DNA from 4 places in the Variovorax sp. Soil_C_33 genome. Region 3 is predicted to be linked to each of the others. Evidence: predicted binding sites of a transcription regulator. Region 3 holds the regulator's gene; each other region holds the start of a gene.
The links. The regulator FNR, encoded in region 3, switches genes on or off when oxygen is low (the NO sensors DNR and NnrR bind a similar motif). The targets are predictions, from matches to a motif close to TTGATNNNNATCAA.
Positions count from the first base shown of each region.

Region 1 (2,195 bases), on a different contig from region 3:
CCCAGACACTTCGATCACGCTGAACATCTGGCGGCGCAAGGCGCCGCTAACGGTGCAACTCACCGTTGCGCAAAGCGCACCCGATCTTCCGCAGCGCGTCGCCTCCCGGGACGGGCGCGAACCGCGTCTTGGGCTCGACCTGGTCGAGCGCACAGCCAAGCAGGCGGGCGGGCTGCTCGAGCCGGGACTCTATGTGAGATCCACCTCGGGATCCGCCCAGCGGGCAGGTCTTCGCCTCGGCGACGTGATCCTGGCCGTCAACGATGTCGGCGTCTCCGGCATCAGCGATCTGGACCGAGCGCTTGAATCGATCCGCCAGGGCGAGACCGTGGCCCTGCTGATCAGGCGCGGTTCGATCACCACCTTCGTGCCGGTGACACCGCCCGTCGGGCTTACACGCTGAGCGCTTCCAGGCGGTCGATGAAAACGACCAGCCCGGGAAGGATGTTTTTGCGTGCTGCAGCCGTCGTGAACCACCAGGCAGTCCGGTCTGCTTTCGCGCACGTCCTGAGCTTGCCCGATCGCGGCGGCCATTCGAGCTCGAAGCTGCCGGATTCGAGCGCGCCTCGGGATCGCAATCGTCTTCGAAGGACCAGGCCGACACGAGCTTGCCGCTACGCTGGCGAGCCTCTCCCAGGCTCAAGTGGCGCGTGCCGCGCACAAAGCCGGTCTCCTCGGCGAACTCCCGTTTGGCGGCGTCAAGGGCGCTCTCGACGTCACTGTCGTACTCGCGCTTCGGAAAGGACCAGGCGCCCTCGTCGCGCCACGCCCAGAACGGCCCAACGGGGTGCACCAGCAGCACCTCGAGCACGCCGTCACTGCGACGATACATGAGCAGTCCAGCACTTCGCTTCGCCATCTGGGCGCATTGGGGCCACGCGCCGGATCATGCGCAGGCCAAAGCGACGTTCATTTGATCTGCAGCAAGGCCGCGCTACGACCGACATGGGAGGCTAGAGTTTTCCAACTGGAATTTGTATGGTCCACACCACCACCCGAATCATCCGTGATGAGCATTCGGCCCTGTCGGCCATGCTGCGCTCCGTTCTGTTGCTCTTGGCGCAGCATCGGCGGCAAGGTACGCTGCCTGACTTCGGCGCGCTGCGCGCGATGCTGTTCTATGTCGACGAGTTTCCCGAGAAACGGCACCATCGCAAGGAGTCGGAGTTGTTGTTTCCGAAGCTGCGTGCGCGGACGCCGCTTTCGCGTGAACTTCTCGATCGCCTGGACGACGACCATGCGCGTGGCGAGCGAAGAATCCGCGAGCTCGAACACGCCTTGCTCGGCTTCGAGATGATCGGCGAGCCACGCCGGCAGGCCTTCGAGCAGGCGGCAGAGCGCTATGTTGATTTCTATCTTGCGCACATGGCGATGGAAGAGAGGGAGGTACTGCCATTAGCCGAAAGGGTGCTCACCGATGACGATTGGGCGGACCTCGACGAGGCATTCAGCGCCAACCGGGATCCGTTGACCGGATGCGAACCCGAAGCGGACTACCACGCGCTCTTCACGCGCATTGTCAACGCAGTGCCTGCACCGATCGGGTTGGGCGCAGCCAGTTGACGTCGTCCATCGACCGGTGGGCCCGGAAGTCGTCCGTCGCCGCGGGCGATGCGACTGGACCGCCTCGGAGGGAGAGCGCACTTCCATCGCGCCCTGTCGGCGGTAAGCGATCGGTGCGCTGCTTGCCCCGACCCTCGGGTTGCCCTGCCGAACTGGCTGGTGAAGTAGGAAGTCCGATGCCCAGGACGCCTTGCACGAGTCGCCAGCGCTCGCGTGAAGAGGCGTCAATCAGTTCCTCTTTCGCGACCTGGCCGCGCGGCCCCAGCGGCGCGCAAGAGTCGTCAGATCGTCGGCCGCCGGAACGATTGCAAGCCCCAGCAGTACCAGGGCGAGAGGCACGGTCGAGACGTAGCCGACGTACTTGAAGCCGACAGCGCCAAGCACACCACCGGCAAAAAAGAAGACAGCGAGAAGCGTGAGAACGCGCAGGCGGTCTCGGTTGGCAATGACGCGCAGATGCGAGGGCGGGCCGGCGGCATTTCGATAGAACAACTTCCCAAGCTCGATGCCGATGTCGGTCACGATGCCGGTGAGGTGGGTGGTTCGAATTTCGGCGTGCGACAGCTTGGTGATCACCGCGTTCTGCAGTCCCATGATGAAACAGAGAAGCATCACCGTCACTGGAACAAAAA
Region 1 covers NZ_JBDGJK010000023.1:37,793-39,987, reverse strand. Annotated here, with positions in the region: gene AC3A6B_RS26970 (trypsin-like peptidase domain-containing protein) at 1-403, shown strand, start outside; partial or broken gene AC3A6B_RS26965 (hypothetical protein) at 692-832, opposite strand; gene AC3A6B_RS26960 (hemerythrin domain-containing protein) at 979-1,563, shown strand; gene AC3A6B_RS26955 (YoaK family protein) at 1,792-2,195, opposite strand, start outside.
Region 1: AC3A6B_RS26960 (hemerythrin domain-containing protein) is a predicted target of FNR. The motif match lies at 914-927, and genes of this name have one in related genera.

Region 2 (2,195 bases), on a different contig from region 3:
TGGCGGCCTCTCCCGGCTGCAGGTCGCGCGTGCGCTCCATCAGGTCCGGATGATGGCGGCGCAGGTCGACGGACGAGATCGTGCCCATCGCGCCGAGCGCAGCGACGCTGCCGGCGAGGCGATGCGCCGAGATGCCGACGCCCATGCCGCCCTGGACGATTGGCAGCAGGGTTTGCTCGCCCAGGCGCAGCGGTCTCAGGCCGCATTCGCGCAGCAACGAGATCAGTTGAGCGGCGGCGTCGCCGGTATCAGGGATGGGGTCGAAGTTGGTGGCAGTAGTCATTGCGGCCGCGGCAAAGCGCGTGCGCGCCGCGTGTGTGTTGAACCCCTGCACGGTAGTGCTTCGCTGCGAACGTTGTGTTGACGAAGGTCAACCTTGCACCGCGCCGGCCCCAGTGCTTCGTCAATCTCGTTGAAGATGCTGGTGGCGCTGCCATCGTCGACCGGTGCATGGTCGAACGGCCCGGTTCCGCTGTGGTCGGCGTCGGACGCCGGCACGAAGCTTCCGCTGCGCAGGTCGAAGACATGGACTTCGCCCTCCTCGATCACATAGTGCCAACCGTGCAGCGTTCGATGCAGATCCAGCCAGCCGACGAGTCGACGCGCGTAGGCCTTCGAGACAGCAAGGCCCAAGTGGGAAATGCTGCGTATCGCGTCGCTCAACGGGTGACGAACCGATCTCGGCCTTGTGCCTGGGATCCATAGGGGCAGGCGGGCTCACGAAATCGGTCAGTCATCGGGATCGGCTCCTCGTTCGGATGCAGCTGAATCTTTACGTTGCGCTCGGCTGCCGCATTCTCCGTCTGAAACCGGGTGCATGGTTGATCTGGATCAACTACCAAAGACCCCACAGAACTACGCTGCAGAAACTCAACCTCCGAGGAGACGATTCATGTTCAAGCGCATTCTTGTTGCCACTGATGGTTCCGCGCTGGCGGAAAAGGCCGTCTCGAAAGCCATCGACCTGGCTACGGAACACAAGGCCGAGCTCAGGGCCTTTACCGTGGTGCGACGGCAAGCCAAGAGCTACATGGACGGCAGCATCGCGTTCGAAGCCGAGGAGAGCAACCGCATCGGGTGCCGGCGCGCTGAGCAGGCCAAGACAATGCTCGAGGCGGTCGAGAAGCGCGCCGAAGCATGCGGCGTAAGGGTCAGTACGGCTTCTGTCAAATCGAATCGAGTGGCCGATTCAATCATTGGTGCCGCCAAAAAGCACGGCAGCGATCTCATCGTGATGGCCTCGCACGGACGGAAAGGGCTGACTCGCGCTTTCCTGGGCAGCGAAACCGCGCACGTGCTTGCGAACTCCGACGTGCCCGTGCTCGTGCTGCGCTGACCCTGGTCCGCGCTCTTTCGTGTTAAGCGCCAAAGGCGCGCCGCGCGCTGATCCATTTGCTGCCGACCCGGCCCGAACCCCCTGTGGATGCCCTTGCGAACGAGCGCTCAAGCTGAGGTCTCCGGGACCGTATTGATCCGGACCACCTGCTGCTAGTACGCAGCACGCAGCGTGAGCGCTTCAGATTGCAAGCTCCGCGCACAACTCAACGCCGCCTCCTGACCGTCGCAGCATTCATTGCCTCTACGCCGCATCCGACCCCTCCTGCCAGCGTCTCGCCGGGAGCCGAGTCGCTCGGCGTCATCGTCGTCGTGGGCGCTAGTCCAGATCGTTGTTCAGATGTCTCCTGCCGAGCGGTCCGGCTGCTTATGTTGACAAGCATCAACCAACGACCGGCGCGACGAAGGCACAGTGAAGATCTGCTTTTCCTTGGTTGAACGCAATGATGTCCACTGTCCTGGCTCCGCCCCACGAAACCTCACCGTCTTCGGTCTCGGCCGACGTGCTGGCCCGCTTCGATGTGGCCGGGCCTCGCTACACGTCCTACCCGACGGCAGATCGCTTTGTCGAGGCCTTCGGCCCTGACGACTACGGTGCCGCGGCGCGGCAGCGAAGGCTGGGCATCAGCGCAGTCATGACCCCCGCTTCCCTCTACGTCCACATTCCGTTCTGTGCATCGCTGTGCTACTACTGCGCGTGCAACAAGATCATCACGCGGCATGCCTCCCGTGCGCGTGAGTACCTGCGATACCTAGAGAAGGAGATCGCCCTGCACGCGGCGCAATTGAGCGCACGGACGGCGGTGAGCCAGCTTCACCTTGGCGGCGGGACGCCGACCTTCCTGAGCGATGACGGCCTG
Region 2 covers NZ_JBDGJK010000023.1:16,471-18,665, forward strand. Annotated here, with positions in the region: gene AC3A6B_RS26820 (NAD(P)H-dependent flavin oxidoreductase) at 1-283, opposite strand, end outside; partial or broken gene AC3A6B_RS26825 (carbonic anhydrase) at 433-570, opposite strand; gene AC3A6B_RS26830 (universal stress protein) at 893-1,336, shown strand; gene hemN (oxygen-independent coproporphyrinogen III oxidase) at 1,782-2,195, shown strand, end outside.
Region 2: AC3A6B_RS26830 (universal stress protein) is a predicted target of FNR. The motif match lies at 822-835, and genes of this name have one in related genera.

Region 3 (2,195 bases):
GGCAGGTGCTGCGCCGCGTGCTGCGCCCACGGGTGCTGATCTACACGGGCTTGCTCGCTGCGCTGACGATGGGCGTGCTGGCGAGCCTGGTCGTGCGCATGCCGCTGAAGGTCGACGTGGTGCGCGACCGGGCCTCGCTCGCGCGCATCGTCGAGGGCGGCCAACTCGAGAACGTCTATCGGCTGCAGATCATGAACGCGACCGAGCAGGTGCAGCGCTACCGCATCGAAGCTACGGGACTGCAGGGCTTGAGCGTGTCGCCGCCTGAACCGGTCGAGGTCGGTTCGGCGCAATCGCGTTGGGTCGCGGTGCGCCTGCAGCTTCCCTATGGCAGTGCCACCGCGGGTTCCCACGTCGTGCACTTCGACGTGCGCTCGGCCGACGGCAGCGCGCAGGTGTCGGAGAAGGCGACCTTCCTGGTGCCTCGTTGAGTTCGCTGAAAGGAAACGAGATGAACGATCACGTGATGACTTCCCCGAAGAGCGACCCCTGGTGGCAGTTCCCGCTGCTGTGGATGGTGATGGCCGGGCCCGCCCTGGTCGTCGTCGCCAGCTTCGTGACGCTCTGGCTCGCCCTGCGCACGCCCGATCCGGTGGTGGCGCCGGACTACTACCGAAAAGGCATCGAGATCAACAAGCCACCGGTCGAGAAGAAGCTTATGCCCGCTCTGGCGGGGCGCAACCACGCGGCGACGCCTGACGCCGACCTGCCCGCACCCAAGCGCTGACGGCCATGAAGACGCGCGACTGGATGTCGATTCTCTGGCCCGCCTTCTTGCTGGCGAGCGTGGCCGAACTGCTGGTGTTCGCGCTGGTCGATCCGGGCGACCTTCACTGGCGCGGCGAGGCCGTCGGCCTGTCGCGCCATGCGGTCTACGCGGCCGGCTTCTTCGCCTTCTGGGTGCTGGCAACAGGGTCGAGCGCGTTGACGCTGCTTCTGACCAGGCCAGCCTCCGAGATCAACAACCCGGAGGATTGACGATGCGCCGCAGCGCCTCGGCGTCGACGATGCGAAGGTTGCGCTTCTCCACCTCGACGATGCCATCCTCCATGAACTTGGAGAGCGTCCGGCTCACCGTTTCGAGGGTGAGCCCGAGGTAGCTTCCGATCTCCTCGCGCGTCATGCGCAGCACGAACTCGGAGCGCGAGAAGCCGCGCGCATGCAGGCGCTGCACGAGGTTGAGCAGAAAGGCCGCGAGGCGCTCCTCGGCCCGCATGCTCCCCAGCAGCAGCATCACGCCGTGCTCGCGCACGATCTCGCGACTCATGATCTGATGCACGTGGCGCTGCAGCGCAGCGACCTCGCGCGAGAGTTCCTCGATACGGTGAAAGGGCATCACGCAGACCTCGGCATCCTCGAGCGCCACCGCGTCGCAGGTGTGCTGGTTGTTGACGATGCCGTCCAGGCCGATGATTTCGCCGGCCATCTGGAAACCGGTGACCTGGTCGCGCCCGTCCTCGGTCGCCACGCGGGTCTTGAAGACGCCCGTGCGGATCGCGTAGAGGGAGGTGAAGGGCTCGCCGTTGCGAAAGAGCGTCTCGCGGCGCCTGACCTTGCGCCTCGTGGCCACGATCTCGTCGATGCGTTTCAGCTCGCCCGGCTCCAGGCCCGCAGGCATGCACAGTTCGCGCAGGGTGCAGCTGGAGCAGGCGACCTTGATGTGTTCGGCTTTCATGATGGTGTCGGGGTTTGTGGCCATTCTGTGGTGCGGTGCACCGTGCGGGCTTGACGCACATCAAGGATGGCGGGTCGACCTGGCCGCATAGTGGGTCACCGCCCGCAGACTGACCGCCGCAAATGAACTCTCCTGCCGTCGCCCCCGCCGACTCATCGCTCGTTCTGCCGTCTGCCGACGCCAAAGCCAAGGTCGAGATGCTGTCGCGCTCGATCGCCGCTCTCACGGCGGCTGGTTGTGTCTACATCGGCATGGACCACTTCGTCTGACCATGCAGACCGCACTTGCCAGCACTGCGCTCCTGATGGGATTGATCGGCGGACCCCACTGCGTCGCGATGTGCGGTGCCGCCTGCTCCGGGGTGATCCGCATCGTTCGCGCGCCCGCGAGCGGCGCCGCGATGCTGGCGACCGATGCGCGAGATCCTTCCGTATCCGTGGTCTTCCACGCGGGCCGGATGGCCGGCTATGCGGCCGCCGGTGCGCTGGCCGCGGCGGCGGTGCAGAGCCTGGCCTTCGCG
Region 3 covers NZ_JBDGJK010000015.1:34,741-36,935, reverse strand. Annotated here, with positions in the region: gene ccoG (cytochrome c oxidase accessory protein CcoG) at 1-431, shown strand, start outside; gene AC3A6B_RS21710 (FixH family protein) at 452-727, shown strand; gene AC3A6B_RS21705 (hypothetical protein) at 733-978, shown strand; gene fnr (fumarate/nitrate reduction transcriptional regulator Fnr) at 959-1,675, opposite strand; gene AC3A6B_RS21695 (hypothetical protein) at 1,798-1,944, shown strand; gene AC3A6B_RS21690 (sulfite exporter TauE/SafE family protein) at 1,947-2,195, shown strand, end outside.

Region 4 (2,195 bases), on a different contig from region 3:
AATGTCCATGCCATGTCGCAAACGGCTCGGTGAGCCTGCCGATGTGCCGGATGGAGTCGGCGAGCTGCGGGTTTTCCCGCTGCATTGCTACATGCTTGAGCAGTCGAGGCGCCAGTAACCGTGACATCACGGCACACCAGCGGCCCCGCCCCGCGGACTTCAATGCGCCATCAGGACTGGCACGTTCATGCGCGCAAGAATCTCGCGCGTGACACCACCGAGCACGAGTTCCCGCAGGCGGGTGTGCCCATAGGCGCCCATCACCATCAGATCGATGTTCATGCTTGATGCGCACGACAGAAGGGTATCGGCGAAGCCGATGGTGGTCGCGTACTGCTCGGCCTTCGCCTCCACGCCGTGCCGCCAAAGCCAGGCGATGGTCTCCGGAATGCAGAGATTGGCGGCCGCTTCCGCATCGCCTTCCTTGCGCAAGGAAACCAGCGTGACCTGCGCCGATTCGGAGAACAGCGGTAGCGCGTCACGCATTGCCATCGCCGCCTCCCGCGTGCCGTCCCAGGCGAGCAAAACCTTCTTTCCGACCTCCGTGAAATGGCCGGCGCAAGGAATGATGAGCACAGGCCGCCCCGAGTGGAGAACGACCTGCTCAGGCAGATCACGCGCGACGTCTGCCGTCTTGTCGTGATCTATCTTCGCGTGGTCGACCTGCCCGACGACGAGCAGATCGCTGGCGTGACCGTGACGGACAGTCGCATCCACGGGCTCGCCGTCGACCAGCCGCACGTCGTACGACAACGACTCTGACCCGCGCACCAGGTCCCTGAAGACATGGGCGGTCGCCTCCGCACGCAGGCGCAGGCCGTCAGCGGCAGCCGCAATGAATTCGGTGCTGCGCGTCGGATCTGCATCCATCGGCGCAGTACCGTCGAGAAGGCCCGTCGGCACGAGCCCGACCAGATGGCTGCCGTGCGCGCGGGCAAGGCGCGCGGCGAGCTCGACGCGCACTGCACACCGCTCCATGTGGTCCAGGTGGACGAGGATGGTTCCGATATTCATGGGTCTTCCGTTCCGACGAGATGGGACCATCTTCGATCGATCGATGTTGCGGCACCTTGACATCGATCAAACGCCGCACTCGTTCTCGCATCCAGACTTCGACGGCATCGGCAACCAAATCGAGAATCTAGATGGACGACAGAGTCGAAGCACCGGACCGGACGCTGCACGCCGGGCTGGCCCAACTGACGAAGGGACTTTCGCCCGCGGCGCTGATGCTGGCCTGGTCGGACTGGGCCATCCACCTCGCGGCGCAGCCGGCGCGCAGCGCGCAAGTGCTCATGATCAGCCCGCTCACGCAGTCGTTGGAGGCCACTGCCCAGGCCGTCCAGGCATTGCCCGCCCATGGACCGCCAACGCCGGATTCGCACGAAGACGACCGCCGCCTTGCGGATCCCTCATGGGATGCATGGCCATTCAACCTGTACCGGCAGGCATTTCGCGCAGGCGGCCAGTGGCTGCGGCAATTGACCGAAGGCGTACCCGGCGTCGAGCGTCACCACGAACAGGTCGTCGCTTTCTCGGCGCGGCAGTTGCACGAGATCTGCTCGCCGGCAAACTGGCCCGCCACCCATCCGCGGGTGCTGCAAAGAACCGCGGCGACAGGCGGGCTGAATCTGATGCAAGGCGCCCGCAACTGGGCAGAAGACTTGCAGCGACGCCTCCAGCACCTGCCGCCAAAGGGTGCCGAGCACTTCGTGCCGGGACACGACGTCGCGATCACCCCCGGCAAGGTCGTCTTGCGCAACCACCTGATGGAACTGATCCAGTACGCGCCCACGACGGCCACGGTCCATGCCGAGCCCGTGCTGATCATGAGCGCGTGGATCATGAAGTACTACATCCTCGACCTGTCGCCGCACAACTCGCTGATCCGTTACCTGGTCGACCAGGGCCACACCGTGTTCGCGATCTCGTGGAAGAACCCGGATTCGAAGGATCGGGACCTCGGCATCAATGACTACCTGGCGCAGGGCCTGATGGCGGGCCTCGATGCCGTCAACGCCATCGTCCCCCGCCAGCGCGTGCATGCGCTGGGCTACTGCCTGGGCGGCACGCTGCTGGCCATCGGCGCAGCGGCCATGGCGCGCGACCGGGACGATCGCCTGGCCACCGTGACGCTGCTGGCCGCCCAGACTGATTTCACGGAGCCAGGGGAGCTCGGCCTTTTCATCGACGAG
Region 4 covers NZ_JBDGJK010000023.1:70,291-72,485, forward strand. Annotated here, with positions in the region: gene AC3A6B_RS27125 (universal stress protein) at 160-1,014, opposite strand; gene AC3A6B_RS27130 (PHA/PHB synthase family protein) at 1,146-2,195, shown strand, end outside.
Region 4: AC3A6B_RS27125 (universal stress protein) is a predicted target of FNR. The motif match lies at 1,071-1,084, and genes of this name have one in related genera.